Oleidesulfovibrio alaskensis DSM 16109: one gene and its partner. Each later gene encodes a partner of the first gene's protein in a complex. Links are inferred from orthologs where the notes say so. Each region holds a gene or a part of one and is shown in the gene's direction. Other genes may lie near its edges.

What was found. Proteins that work in one complex are often made in the same cells at the same time.
Region 2: the proteins of uvrB (region 1) and H586_RS0111915 are in contact, whole or in part, in a crystal structure (PDB 7EGT), measured with the Thermus thermophilus proteins. The link is inferred for Oleidesulfovibrio alaskensis DSM 16109 from one-to-one orthologs. Residues at the interface, in WP_096411307.1 of Thermus thermophilus: Glu23, Leu25, Arg26, Asp27, Gly28, Glu29, Arg30, Phe31, Arg55, Glu326, Asp327, Phe328, Glu379, Ser382, Gln383, His398, Gly400, Arg401; in WP_096412145.1 of Thermus thermophilus: His654, Arg656, Phe657, Gln666, Asp668, Glu669, Lys680, Arg681, Leu682, Ser683, Lys685, Tyr686, Ala687.

Annotation. Positions count from the first base shown.
Region 1 is NZ_AXWQ01000004.1:98,897-106,936, reverse strand. Bases 1-2,946 are described here. They hold uvrB (excinuclease ABC subunit UvrB), read left to right. Parts: upstream 1-422; coding sequence 423-2,471; downstream 2,472-2,946. Other genes in these bases: H586_RS0100510 (potassium channel family protein), read left to right, coding at 2,504-2,946; H586_RS0100525 (hypothetical protein), read right to left, coding at 1-209. In the rest of the region: more of H586_RS0100510, read left to right, coding at 2,947-3,544; H586_RS0100505 (glycosyltransferase family 2 protein), read left to right, coding at 3,551-4,282; NAD-dependent DNA ligase LigA, read left to right, coding at 4,312-6,375; dapB (4-hydroxy-tetrahydrodipicolinate reductase), read left to right, coding at 6,398-7,177; H586_RS0100490 (NAD+ synthase), read left to right, coding at 7,178-8,040. UniProt on the Escherichia coli protein: The UvrABC repair system catalyzes the recognition and processing of DNA lesions. A damage recognition complex composed of 2 UvrA and 2 UvrB subunits scans DNA for abnormalities.
Region 2 is NZ_KI519494.1:576-5,869, forward strand. The notes cover bases 2,297-5,294. They hold H586_RS0111915 (ATP-dependent helicase), read left to right. Parts: upstream 2,297-2,714; coding sequence 2,715-4,874; downstream 4,875-5,294. Other genes in these bases: H586_RS0111910 (alkaline phosphatase family protein), read left to right, coding at 2,297-2,701; H586_RS0111920 (thiamine-phosphate kinase), read left to right, coding at 4,932-5,294. In the rest of the region: H586_RS19145 (hypothetical protein), read right to left, coding at 754-1,119; more of H586_RS0111910, read left to right, coding at 1,310-2,296. UniProt on the Escherichia coli protein: A helicase with DNA-dependent ATPase activity. Unwinds DNA duplexes with 3'-5' polarity. Translocates on single-stranded DNA with 3'-5' polarity. Initiates unwinding more efficiently from a nicked substrate than double-stranded DNA.

The DNA of each region.
Region 1 (8,040 bases):
CCCTCCGGCGAGCCGGGGTTTTCCGGGTCGAGCGGCGGACCGATAAGGTTCTGCCACGGATAGTCAGCCACGTTTTCAATGCTGGCACCGGTTTTGAAAAGGTGGGCTTCAACATCTCTGCGGCCCTTGAAGGTACGGATGGTGATGCTGACAACGTGAATGCGTTCTATAGGCTCATTCCCTTCGGCGGGAACTATGCTTACTTCCATGGAAAACTCCCGGTATGGTATGAAATCGCTCAGTTTATGAAATATTTCTTTTCCTTTGTTCTAGGGGATTTTCCCGCCGGTGTGAAGTGGGTTGCGTATTTACGGAACCGGCAGGACAGGCTAAATACCTATGTTTGCAGCAGGCGGATGCGGTGCCGGATGTCCGGCGGGTACAGGGCCGCTGCGGTTCTTTTTTGATTTTCAGGATGAATCATGCAGGATAGCGTTTTCCGGATAGAGTCGGAGTATGTGCCCAGAGGCGACCAGCCGGAGGCCATCACCCAGTTGAGTGACAACATCAGAGCCGGAGTGGCTCATCAGGTACTGCTGGGGGTGACCGGTTCTGGCAAGACGTTCACCATGGCGCATACCATAGAACGCTGCCAGCGTCCCGCGCTGATTCTTGCTCCCAACAAGACGCTGGCCGCACAGCTGTATAACGAATTCCGCGCGCTGTTTCCGCATAATGCCGTGGAATATTTCGTCAGCTATTATGACTACTACCAGCCGGAAGCCTATGTGCCGACTTCCGACACCTATATAGAAAAAGACTCTTCCATCAACGACAATATAGACAAGCTGCGCCATGCCGCAACGCACGCCCTGCTTACACGACGGGATGTGATCATCATCGCTTCGGTTTCCTGCATCTACGGGCTGGGGTCTCCGGAATACTATGCAAAGATGGTCATACCTGTGGAAGCCGGCCAGCACATGAGCATGGACAGCCTGATAGGCAGACTTGTCGATGTGCAGTACGAGCGCAACGACTATGATTTTCACCGCGGTACATTCCGTGTCCGGGGAGACGTGCTGGAAGTCATTCCCGCCTATCACCACGAGCGGGCGCTGCGGCTGGAGTTTTTCGGCGACGAAATTGATTCCATAAAAGAAATCGACCCGTTGACCGGCAATGTGCTGGGCGATGTGGGCAAAACGGTGATTTATCCTGCAAGCCACTATGTTTCCGACAGAGACAACCTGAACAGAGCCGTCTCCGATATTCGGGAAGAACTGCGTCTACGGCTGGAAGAATACCGGCAGGGGAACAGACTGGTGGAGGCGCAGCGACTCGAACAGCGAACAATGCTTGATCTTGAAATGATTGAGGAAATGGGCTACTGCACCGGTATTGAAAACTATTCCCGCCATCTGGACGGCCGCACGGCGGGAGAGCCTCCGGCGTGTCTGCTTGATTATTTTCCCGATAATTTCATTCTGTTCGTGGATGAATCGCACATTACCGTTTCACAGGTGGGCGCCATGTACAAAGGCGACCGGTCGCGCAAGCAGACGCTGGTTGATTTCGGCTTCCGCCTGCCTTCCGCGCTGGATAACCGTCCGCTGGAGTTCAGCGAATTTGAAAAGCGGCTCAATCAGGTTGTCTATGTTTCGGCCACACCGTCCAGATGGGAGCTTGACCGGTCCGAGGGCATTGTTGTCGAGCAGATTATCCGGCCCACAGGTCTGCTTGATCCGCTGACTGAAGTGCGGCCGACCAAAGGCCAGATGGAAGACCTGATGACCGAGTGCCGCTCCAGAACGGCACGGGATGAGCGGGTGCTTGTAACCACGCTGACCAAGCGCATGGCGGAGGACCTGACAGAATACCTGACATCCATGGGCGTGAGTGCGCGGTATCTGCATTCCGACATCGATACCATGGAGCGCATGGCTATTATTCAGGCGCTGCGTCGTAAAGAATTTGATGTGCTTGTGGGTATTAACCTGCTGCGTGAAGGTCTTGATATTCCGGAAGTTTCTCTGGTGGCCATTCTGGATGCCGACAAAGAGGGCTTTTTGCGCTCCACCGGATCGCTTATTCAGACATTCGGCCGCGCCGCGCGCAATGTGGACGGCCGCGTTATCATGTATGCCGACAGCGTGACACGTTCCATGGCGGCGGCCATGCAGGAAACGGAACGCAGACGTGAAAAGCAGCGCCTGTTTAACGAGGAGCACGGCATAGAGCCTGTGAGCGTCCGTAAATCGCTTGAGACGCCGTTTGACACGCTGTATTCCGATGCCCGGTCTGCTGCTGCCAAAGGCAGGGGCAAGGGCAGAGGACGGCAGGCTGCACCGGCCCAGACCGCTGCGGAGGACACCACGGCGTACGGCATCAGCGCAGAGGAACTGGGCGGTCTTATCCAGCGTCTTGAACGCGAGATGCGGGAATCGGCGCGCGATCTTGAATTTGAAAAGGCAGCTGAACTGCGCGACAGAATACGTATGCTGCGCGAACGGCTGCTGCAGCAGGATTGAGCTTTTCTGAATCTTTATACGGAACACAGTGCATGGACGAGAAGACGTTACGTGTGCGTATAATACGCCTCCGCAACAGGGTAGGGACATTCTGGCCGCTGGTGTTCAGCCAGCTGACCATGTTTCTGGTCTTTTTTGCGGCGGTGTTCTCATATATGCACATCGAGGGCTGGGATTTCTGGGACAGCTGCTACATGGTGGTTATCACGCTGTCCACGGTTGGCTTTCAGGAAGTACATCCCATGTCCACGCAGGGACGTATTCTGACCACATTGCTTATTCTGACCGGTGTGGGCAACTTTGCGTTCATTCTCGGGGCGTTTTCGCAGATGCTTGTGGAAGGTAAATTATTTAAGGCTTTCGGGAGGCGCAGGGTGCTCAAAGCCATAGCCAGACTCAAAGGGCACAGTATTGTTTGCGGTTACGGCAGAATAGGCCGGGTGGTGGCGGAAGAGATCATGCATGAAGGCGGCTCGGTGGTGGTCATCGAACAGAACCCTGAAAGTGTGACGCAACTGGATGAAAAAGGCATTCTGCACATCGCAGGCGACGCCACATCCGACCAGGTTCTTGAAGAGGCCAATATCCGCAATGCGACCAACCTGATAGCCGCGCTGGAGCTGGACTCTGCCAATGTCTATGTGGTTCTCAGCGCCCGTCAGTTTAACCCCGACCTGCACATAGTGGCCCGTGCCGGAGCGGAGTCGCACATAAGCAAGCTGATGCAGGCAGGCGCCAACAAGGTGCTGCTGCCGCATCGCATAGGCGGTCTGCGCATGGCGCAGTCAGTGCTGCGTCCCACCGTTACAAGCTTTGTCGAGCTGACCCAGCGCGGCGGCAAAATGGATATCCAGATGGAGGAACTGCTGATCACGGCATCTTCCGGGCTTGTGGGCAAAGCACTGATGGATTCCGGCATCCGCGCGCGGTTCAATCTTATTGTCATTGCAGTGAAAGATGTGGACGGCACCATGCATTTCAATCCTGCTTCCGATTTTGTCATCAATGCGGGACATACGCTTATCGTGGTCGGTTCAGAAGATAATCTTGCGTCGTTTCAGGAGATTTTGTAGCACGCCATGCGCATTGCGGCTGTTATACTGCACTATGGCAACCCGCAGCTGACCATGCGTCTGCAGCAGCAGATGCTGGCGGCCGATCCGCAGCGGGCGGCGGATATCATGGTACTGGACAACTGCGCACCGGAACCGTTTTGCGGCGCATGGCAGCGGACCTCTGAAAACCTGTACTGGGCGGGGGCGCTGGAATACACTCTTGCGTCTGTCATGGGGCTCGGCTACACGCACCTGTGGTTTTTGAACAACGATATCATGTTTGACACGCGCCCGCCGCTGCTGGCGCGGGCGGAAGCCCGTATGGCCCGCATGCAGCGGCGTACCGGTGCTATAGGGGTGTGGGCGCCTGCCGTGGTGCGCAGCCCTTACCATGAGCATATGGTTGCCGACCCCCGTTACCAGTTCCGGCGGGTTGCGTATGTAGACGGTATCGCACCGGTTATCAGCATTGACTGCTGGCGGCAGACCGGCGGCGTGGACTATGCCGGCAACCCCTACGGATACGGGGTGGATATCTGGTTTTCGCTTTGCGCACACCGTGCGGGTTGGGCGGTGGTGGTGGACAACGGCATTGTTGTGCAGCACGCATATCATTCCACGGCCAGAACAGTGAGCGGTTTTTTAGAGACGGCGGCGCGGGCGGAAAATGAATACCTTACCGCCCGGCTTGGCCCGCAATACAACGAGCTGCTTCAGGATATGAAGCGGCAGTGGACAGACGAGGAGCACCTGTGAAGCAGGATTCGGCCAAGGTTGAACAGCGCATGGAAGAACTGCGCACTTTGCTGGAGTATCACGGTCACCGGTACTACGTGATGGATGAGCCCGAAATATCCGATGCGGAGTACGATGCCCTTTTCAGGGAACTGGTGCGGCTGGAGGAGGAACACCCTGAGCATATCCATCCGGGGTCGCCCACGCATAAGGTTGGCGGGCAGATACTAGACGGACTGAAGCCCCGTGAGCACTCCCTGCGCATGTACAGTCTGGATAACGCATTCGGTATTGAAGAGTTCCGCGAATTTGTCGAGCGCGTTGTCCGGCTGGAACCTGATGCTCCGCTTGAATTCTGGGTTGACCCCAAAATGGACGGGTTGGCCATGGAACTTGTTTATGAAAATGGAGTGTTTTCGCTGGCTGTGACCCGCGGAGACGGCAGCATGGGGGAAGATGTGACCCACACCATGCGCACGGTACGCAATGTCCGCATGCGGCTGAATCCGGAAATTGAAGCACCCGTGCGGCTTGAAGTGCGTGGAGAGGTTATTATCACCCGCGCCGATTTTGAAGCGCTTAATGCGCGGCAGCAGCAGAAGGGGGGCAAACTGTTTGCCAACCCCCGCAATGCCGCCGCAGGCTCTGTTCGCCAGCTGGATTCTTCCGTGGCGGCGGCGCGCCCTCTGCGTTTCATGGCATATGGCGTGGGGCAGGTTGTCTGGGCGGACGGCAGACAGCGCTGGCGGACCCAATATGACATAATGCGGGGACTGCAGGAGCTTGGGTTTGCCGTACCTTCTCAGGGCAGACTGTGCGCTGCGCCTGCAGATGTGGAAGCCGCTTTTACCGAGCTTTCTGCCGCGCGGCATGAACTGCCGTTTGAAATAGACGGCGTAGTCGCCAAGCTGAACGACCTTGACCTGCAGGAGGCTCTGGGGTTTACGGCCAGGGCTCCTCGCTGGGCCATTGCGCTTAAATTTCCCGCGCATCAGGCGCGTACCCGCCTTAAGGACATCAGAATTCAGGTGGGGCGGACCGGTGTGATGACGCCTGTGGCCGAGCTTGAGCCGGTGACTGTGGGCGGGGTGACTGTTTCCAGCGCCACTTTGCATAATGAAGATGAAATACGTGCCAAGGGCCTTATGCTGGGCGATGTTGTCATTGTGCAGCGGGCGGGGGATGTGATTCCCGAAGTGGTACGCGCGGTGCCGGAAGAACGCACCGGAGCTGAACGTGAGTATGTTTTTCCTGCCGTGTGTCCTGTCTGCGGCAGTGCTGCCGTGCGCGGCGAAGGGGAGGCCGCCTGGCGCTGCACCAATATGCAGTGCCCTGCCGTGCGCAAGCAGGCAATCATTCATTTTGTTTCCAAGGCCGGTCTGGACATAGACGGAGTGGGTCGCAAGTGGATTGAGCAGCTGGTGGACAGCGGCAGGGTGGTTTCTCCGGCTGATCTTTTCCGCATTACGCGGGAGGACCTGCTGGGCATGGAGCGCATGGGCGAAAAACTGGCTTCCAATTTTATAGAGGCTTTTGATTCGGCACGTCACGAATCCACGCTCCAGCGTTTCATCTGCGCGCTGGGTATCCGCCATGTGGGTGAACAGACTGCCAGAACGCTTGCCGCCCGTTTCGGCAATATGGACGAACTGATGCGTGCCGATCAGGAGACATTGCAGTCTCTGCGTGATATCGGCGGCGAGGTGGCCGGTTCCATACGAGCTTTTTTTGCCAACGGGCAGAACAGGGAGCTTTTGCAGCAGTTCAAGAATCTTGGTCTGTGGCCCGAGGAGCAGCAGCCTGCAGGTGACAGCACGCCGGTGACACCGCTTGCGGGCAAAAAAATTCTTTTTACCGGTTCGCTGGTGCGTATGACACGCTCTGAAGCCAAAGCTATGGCAGAAAAAGCGGGGGCAGCCGTCATGAGCGGCGTTTCCGCCAGACTTGATATACTTGTGGCCGGAGACAAGCCCGGCAGCAAGCTGGAAAAAGCCCGTTCACTGGGAATAACGGTTCTGACGGAAGATGAATTCATCAGGCAGGCATCAGAGTCTGAAGAAATTTCCGGACAGGCTGCAGATGACTATGAAAACAGTCTGCTGCGCGTGCAGTAGGCGCCAGAGCGAGGAGGACGTCATGAGTGTTTCCGTTATTGTGATGGGTGCCGGCGGGCGTATGGGCACAACCATTACCGGTATGGTGCGTGCTGACGGAGAATGCCGTCTTGCCGGTGTGGTCGAACGCGAAGGCCGCCGTGAAGGACTGGAACATCTGGGCTGTCAGGTGGCCGGAACGCTGGAGGAACTGCTGCCCGGACTGCCCGATGCCGTGGTCATCGATTTTACCGCACCGGAAGCCAGCGTGCATAACGCGCGGGCGTGTGCGCGGCACGGCAGCGGGCTGGTCATCGGCACAACGGGTTTCACCGAAGAGCAGAAAGCCGAACTTGCGGATTGCGCATTGCAGACTCCCGTGTTCTGGGCTCCCAACATGAGTGTGGGGGTTAATGTGCTGCTGAAAATTCTGCCCCAGCTGGTAACGTTGCTGGGCGAACAGTATGATCTGGAAATGGTGGAACTGCACCACAACAAAAAGAAAGACTCTCCCAGCGGGACGGCACTGCGCCTTGCCGAATGTCTGGCGGAAGCCCGGAAATGGGATCTGGACACGGTGGCCAATTATCACCGTGAAGGTATCATCGGAGAACGTCCGCACGAGGAAATAGGCATTCAGACCATTCGCGGCGGAGATGTGGTCGGCGTACACACGGTCTATGCTCTGGGTCCCGGCGAGCGCATCGAAGTGACCCATCAGGCCCATTCGCGTGAAACCTTTGCAGCAGGGGCTATCCGTGCCGCAAAGTGGCTGGCGCAGAACAGACCCGGTAAACTGTATACCATGTCGGACATGCTGTAGATGCGTATCGCTCTGTTACAACTGAACCCCGTGGTGGGTGATCTTGCAGCCAATGCGTCTGCCATTGCCGGTGCGGTGCGAAGCGCCAGTGCAGGGGGTGCCCGGCTGTGCGTGACTTCCGAGCTGGCTTTGTGCGGGTATCCCCCCCGCGATCTTCTGCTGATGGACGAATTTATCTCCGCCTGCCGCGGCCATCTGGACAGGCTGGCGCAGGAGCTTGCGGATTGCTGTCCGGTGCTGGTCGGTGCTCCCGTGGCAGCAGCCGGCGATTATCCCGATACCGTGCGCAATGCGGCAGTGCTGCTGCGTGACGGCGTTGCGGAGGTTGCAGGCTCCAAGGTGCTGCTGCCCACGTATGATGTGTTCGACGAACGCCGGTATTTCACCCCGGGGCACCGGTGCGGTCTGGTCACCGTGGACGGATACCGTGTGGGCGTAAGCATCTGCGAAGATATATGGAATGACAAGGAGTACTGGGGAGAGCACAGACGCTATCCCCATGATCCCGTGGCGGAACTCGCCTCGGAAGGTGTGGACCTCTTGGTGAACCTTTCGGCTTCTCCGTTTTCGCTGGGCAAGCAGGCGCAACGTGAGTCCATGCTGGGTGCCGTGGCGGCGCGTATTGGTGTTCCCGTGGTGTATGTGAATCAGGTCGGCGGTAATGACGATCTGATTTTTGCGGGCAAAAGTATGGTGATGGGCGCCGACGGCACGTTGCTGGCCCGCGCTGCGGGGTTTGTTCCCGAGGTGTTGCTGGCGGATGCCTGCGCCGCGTCGGCCGGTGCTGTCGCACCTGACGCTCCGGAGCCCGAGGCCCAGATATGGCAGGCTCTGGTGCTGGGTACGCGCGACTATGCTGCCAA
Region 2 (5,294 bases), on another replicon or contig:
CGGTCAGCCCGACTGCTTCGGGCGCACGGCTGCGAGGACAGCTTGACGGAAAGCGTATGTCATACTAGAGAAACCGCCACATGCCCGAGTGGTGGAAGTGGTAGACACAAGGGATTTAAAATCCCTCGGCTTACGAGCTGTGCCGGTTCAAGTCCGGCCTCGGGTACCACGCAAGAAAGGCGGCTATGGCTTTTGCTGTAGTCGCCTTTGCTGTTTCACATAGAATTTTGGGGGATTACGCGTGGCTGTGTAGTCGCTGTCCGGCGTTTGGGCATGCAGCTCCGGTGTCGCCGTACGATCAGGCCAAGTGGTATGTGCGGGGCTGCGCCGGATTGAGCGCTTCCCGGGCGATGCTCCGGCATAGTTTTGAGGGGGGCGCGCGCTGGCAGCAGGGATTGTTCTGTGATGATTTTGCCGGAAGCAATGCCCGTGACTTTGCGCAGAACGGTATCTGCTTGTTCCGGTGGAATTTGACCTTGAGTATATAGAGGCGCAGTACGGTATGCCTGCCGGTCGCGGGAAAGTTTGGACAGGCAGTGACGGCAGGAGATGTGTGCGCATGCCCGTGTTGTATCCGGTTGCCATATGACAGTACGGCGGGCCTGCATTCGGGCTGTTTACCTTTGTGCAGGTACAGACAGGTTGTGCCCGATGTAATGCCGTGACTGTCCGCTGGAAGGGAAAAGCCGGTGTTGGTATGCCATGCAGGGCGGCGCGCGGGGAAGCGTTGCCAGTTTCGGGCGGGTGCCGGGTTCAGATGCTGTCAAGCCCGAGCAGAGACACGGCGGCTTCGGACCAGCCTGTGTGCTGCAGCCGGTATACAAGCAGCTCCTGCAGATTTTTATTCACAAAAAGCAGTCTGCCGTGCACATGGCCCGACATACTCCGTACCACAGTATCGCACACGGCATGAAAGACTTCTTCTTCGCATCCGGCAAATACACACTGTACGCGCAGCGCGTCACCTTCCGGTTCATATTGCATATAGTCAGCTCCGTGTGCGGCCAGCGCATCATGCAGCGTACTGCGGAAAGCTTCTTCCAGCGCATACAGTTCGTTGTAGCTCAGTTCCGGGCTGTACGAGAAAAAACCGAACATTTCACAGTCATACTTGGCCATGTGTTCCCTCCTGCAACACTGTTGTCAGCATACGGCAGTCTGACAGGTGGTTGTGTGCGCCATGGCGGCACCTGTCGAGCATACCGTAAAACGAGGCAGGTTTCCACGGCTGTGCCCGGTTCCGCTTCCGGCCCTTCCTTGGTGGTGGCCGATGCTGGCTTGCCGGCGCATGTTCTGGTACACCTTCGCCATGTCGCAGAAAACGCAAACAGACCTGCACAAGGTTTCTCACCGGCGGCGCATGGTTATTCTGGGACTGGACGGACTGTCTTTGTCCATGGCTGTCAAACTGTGCGCCACCGGCCGCTTTCCGCACCTTTCGCGCCTTGCGCTTGCACCGGAGTGCGGCACAGTGCGGGCCGAGCTGCCGGAACTGTCTCCTGTCAACTGGACGTCTTTTTATACCGGCTGCGGGCCGGAAGATCACGGAATTTTCGGATTCACCCGCATCAGTCCAGCCAGCTATCAGATGGCACTTGCGGATTTTTCTCAGGTGGCTGTTCCCACAATTTTTGACCGGTTGGGTGATGCCGGTTATGCAAGCAGACTGGTGAACCTGCCCAACACGTATCCGGTGCGTCCGGTCAAAGGTGCCATGACGGTGGCTGGATTTGTGGCACCGGAACTATCCCGTGCCGTGCATCCGCCTTTTCTTGCGCACCGGCTGCGCGAGGCCGGATACCTGCTGGAGGCGGATACCACCCGCGGTGCTGCTGACCTGCCGTATCTGCTTGCGCAGCTGCGTGCCACACTGCAGTCGCGCAGATACGCTCTGGAGCTTTTGTGGCCGGACCTCGGCTGGGATGTGTTCACCATAGTGCTCACAGAAACAGACCGCCTTTTTCATTTCTTTTACGATGCGGTGACTGAGCCTGACCACCCGCAGCATGAAGCCTGCATGGTTTTGCTGCAGGAGTGGGACGCACTGATCGGCCGCGTGCTGGAACTGTACGACGCCCTGCCTGTTCCGGGGCGCCTGATGGCGCTGGCAGATCACGGGTTCACACGTCTGATCACAGAGGTGGACATTAACGCATGGCTGCGGCAAAACGGGTACCTGTATACACAGCATCATGACGGTGCGACGGCAGAGCTGGACGCCACGGGTATTCTGCCGGAGACCAGAGCGTTTGCGCTGGACCCGGGCCGTATCTATCTGCATACGGCACAGCGGTTCGGCAGGGGCAGGCTGACCCCCGCGCAGGCCGGACAGACCATGCAGGCCGTCACTGAAGGATTGTTGCGGCTCACATACAACGGTCAGCCGGTCATCAAGGCGGTGCACACGGCCGACAGCCTGTACAGCGGTCCCTTGCGTGACAGGGCGCCGGATATTGTCTGCGAACCGCATGACGGCTTTGATCTCAAGGCCAAGTTCGACAGGACGGAAGTTTTCGGCTTTTTCGGCAGAACGGGTACGCACACTGCGGACGGAGCTTTTTTTTACGATTCGATGCACGCGGCACCGCAGATAATGCGTCATACGGGCAGGCTGGTGCTGGAGCATTTCGGTCTGGCCCCTGTCGCACAATCAGGCCGCCCCGCGGCGACGGGGCTTATCCACCCGCCCGGCAACAAGTAACGATACCATATATATGATTGATTATAAAAAAGAACTGAACGCGGCTCAGTACGAAGCCGCCACCACCCTCGAAGGCCCCATGCTGGTCATAGCCGGAGCAGGCAGCGGCAAAACCCGCACAGTGGTGTACCGGCTGGCAAATATGGTGCAGCAGGGCATTGCCGCGTCCAATATTCTTCTGCTTACGTTCACCCGCAAGGCCGCACAGGAAATGCAGCACAGAGCGGCCCAGCTGCTGGGCCAGTCCGCGGGCATGGTGGGCGGAGTGCAGGGAGGTACGTTCCATGCCTTTGCCTATTCCATTCTGCGCATGCACAAACCGCAGGGGTACGAAGGCGATCTGTCCGTCATGGATTCCGCCGATGCCGCCGGTGCGCTGAAACACTGCAAGGATACGCTGGGACTGGGCAAAGGGGACCGGAGTTTTCCCAAAACGCAGACCGTCATGGGGCTGCTGTCCAAAGCGCGCAACAAGGAACTGACGGTGGAGGATGTCCTGCGGCGCGAAGCCTTTCACCTGGCATCCTACGCGGGCGATCTTACGCGCATCAGCGACACCTACAGGGCGTTCAAGCGCAGACATGCGCTTATGGATTATGATGACCTGCTGTTTGAGCTGGAAAGGCTGCTGCAGTCCGATGCCGACCTGCTGGCGTACTACCGCGACCGGTTCAGATATATCATGGTGGACGAATTTCAGGACACCAACCTGGTACAGGCGCGGTTGGTGCGTTTGCTGGGCAGCGGCCACAACAACGTGATGGCTGTGGGCGACGACGCGCAGTCCATCTATGCGTTCCGCGGTGCCAATGTGCAGAATATTCTTGATTTTCCTGACATGTTTCCCGGAACGCGTATCATCAAGCTGGAAGAGAATTACCGTTCGGTACAGCCTGTGCTTGATCTGACCAACGCCATTCTTGACGATGCGCCGCAGGCGTTCCGCAAAAAGCTGTTCACCCGGCGCGAAGGAGGTCCTACCCCTCATGTGCTGCGCCCGCTTTCAGACCTGACTCAGGCGTCCATGGTCACATCAAAAATAACCGAGCTGCTGCGTACATACCCGCCGGATGAAATCGCCGTGCTGTTCCGCGCCGGATACCAGTCCTACCATGTGGAGATGCAGCTGGGAAAGCTGGGCGTCAAGTTCAAGAAGTACGGCGGGGTTCGTTATTCTGACGCCGCTCATGTCAAGGACGTTCTTTCCTACATACGGCTGGTGGTCAACCCGCTGGATCTGCCGGCGTTTCAGCGGATGGCTTCGCTGGTAAAGGGCATAGGGGCAAAAACCTGCCTGAAGCTGTACGATGCGGCCCAGAAAGCGGACAGAAGTGTTTTGAAAAAGGCCTGTGCACGGTTTCCCGACCTGCAGCACGATCTGGACATGCTGGATGCACTGCGGGCAAAGCCGCTTACTCCGGCCGGTCTGACGCAGGCCGTTATTGAACATTACCAGCCGCGGCTCGAAGCCAACTATCCTGACGACTACCCCCGCAGACAGCACGGGCTGGAACAGCTTGTCCAGATTGCGGCATCGTACAACGATGTGGATCTGATGCTTTCGGACCTGTGTCTGGAGGACCCCGCAACGGACAAAGGTGAAGACATCAGCGCGGTCACGTTGTCCACCGTGCATTCCGCCAAGGGGCTGGAATGGTCGGCGGTGCTGCTCATTGATCTGGTGGAAGACCGTTTTCCCTCGCGCCATGCCCTGAACAAGGCAGAGGACTTTGAGGAAGAGCGGCGGCTTATGTATGTGGCGTGCACGCGGGCCCGTGATTATCTGGCGCTGTTTGTGCCTGCCACCATCTACGACCGCAGCGGAGGCGGCAATACACCGGCCAATCCCAGCCCCTTTGTGCGTGACCTGCCCGCCCATCTTTATGAAGACTGGCGCGAAAACTTTACCGGCACGCTTACCCGCAGGCAGGATGCCCGTCCGGTTACTGTTTCTGCCGCGCGCACGTCCGGCCCTGCGTCCGGCGGTGGCCGGCAGGCGGAACAGGGCGGCGGCGCGCTGGGCAACGGCGGCAGACCGGCTTCGGGGTATTGCACGCACAAGATTTTCGGCAGGGGCAAAATTATTCAGCATGTGCCGCCCGACAAGTACCGCGTCAATTTTCCGGGATTCGGTCTCAAGGTCATTATGGCCCAGTATCTTACTCTGGAATGATAACGGCCCGCTGCCGCGGCCGCCGCAAAATTCACCGGAACCCACACGGATGCGCATATGAGCACCATGACTTCCGAAGATGCGTTTCTTGCCTGTATTGACAGGCACTTCTGTAACGAGCACCCGCATATGCTGCGGGGCAGAGGCGATGATTGCTGCGAACTGGCATGTCCGCCGCGTATGACGCTGAGTACAGACCTGTTCATGCAGGACACCCATTTCCGGCTGAGCTATTTTTCCGCAGCGGACATAGGGCACAAGGCGCTGGCTGTGAATATCAGCGATATTGCCGCCGCGGGCGCCCGGCCGCTGGGATTCAGCATGGGGCTTATGGTGCCGGAAAAGCAGCCGGGGCCGCACCGGCTTACCGGGGCGTTCTGGGACAGCTTGTTTGACGGCATGGCGCAGCTGGCCCGCAGT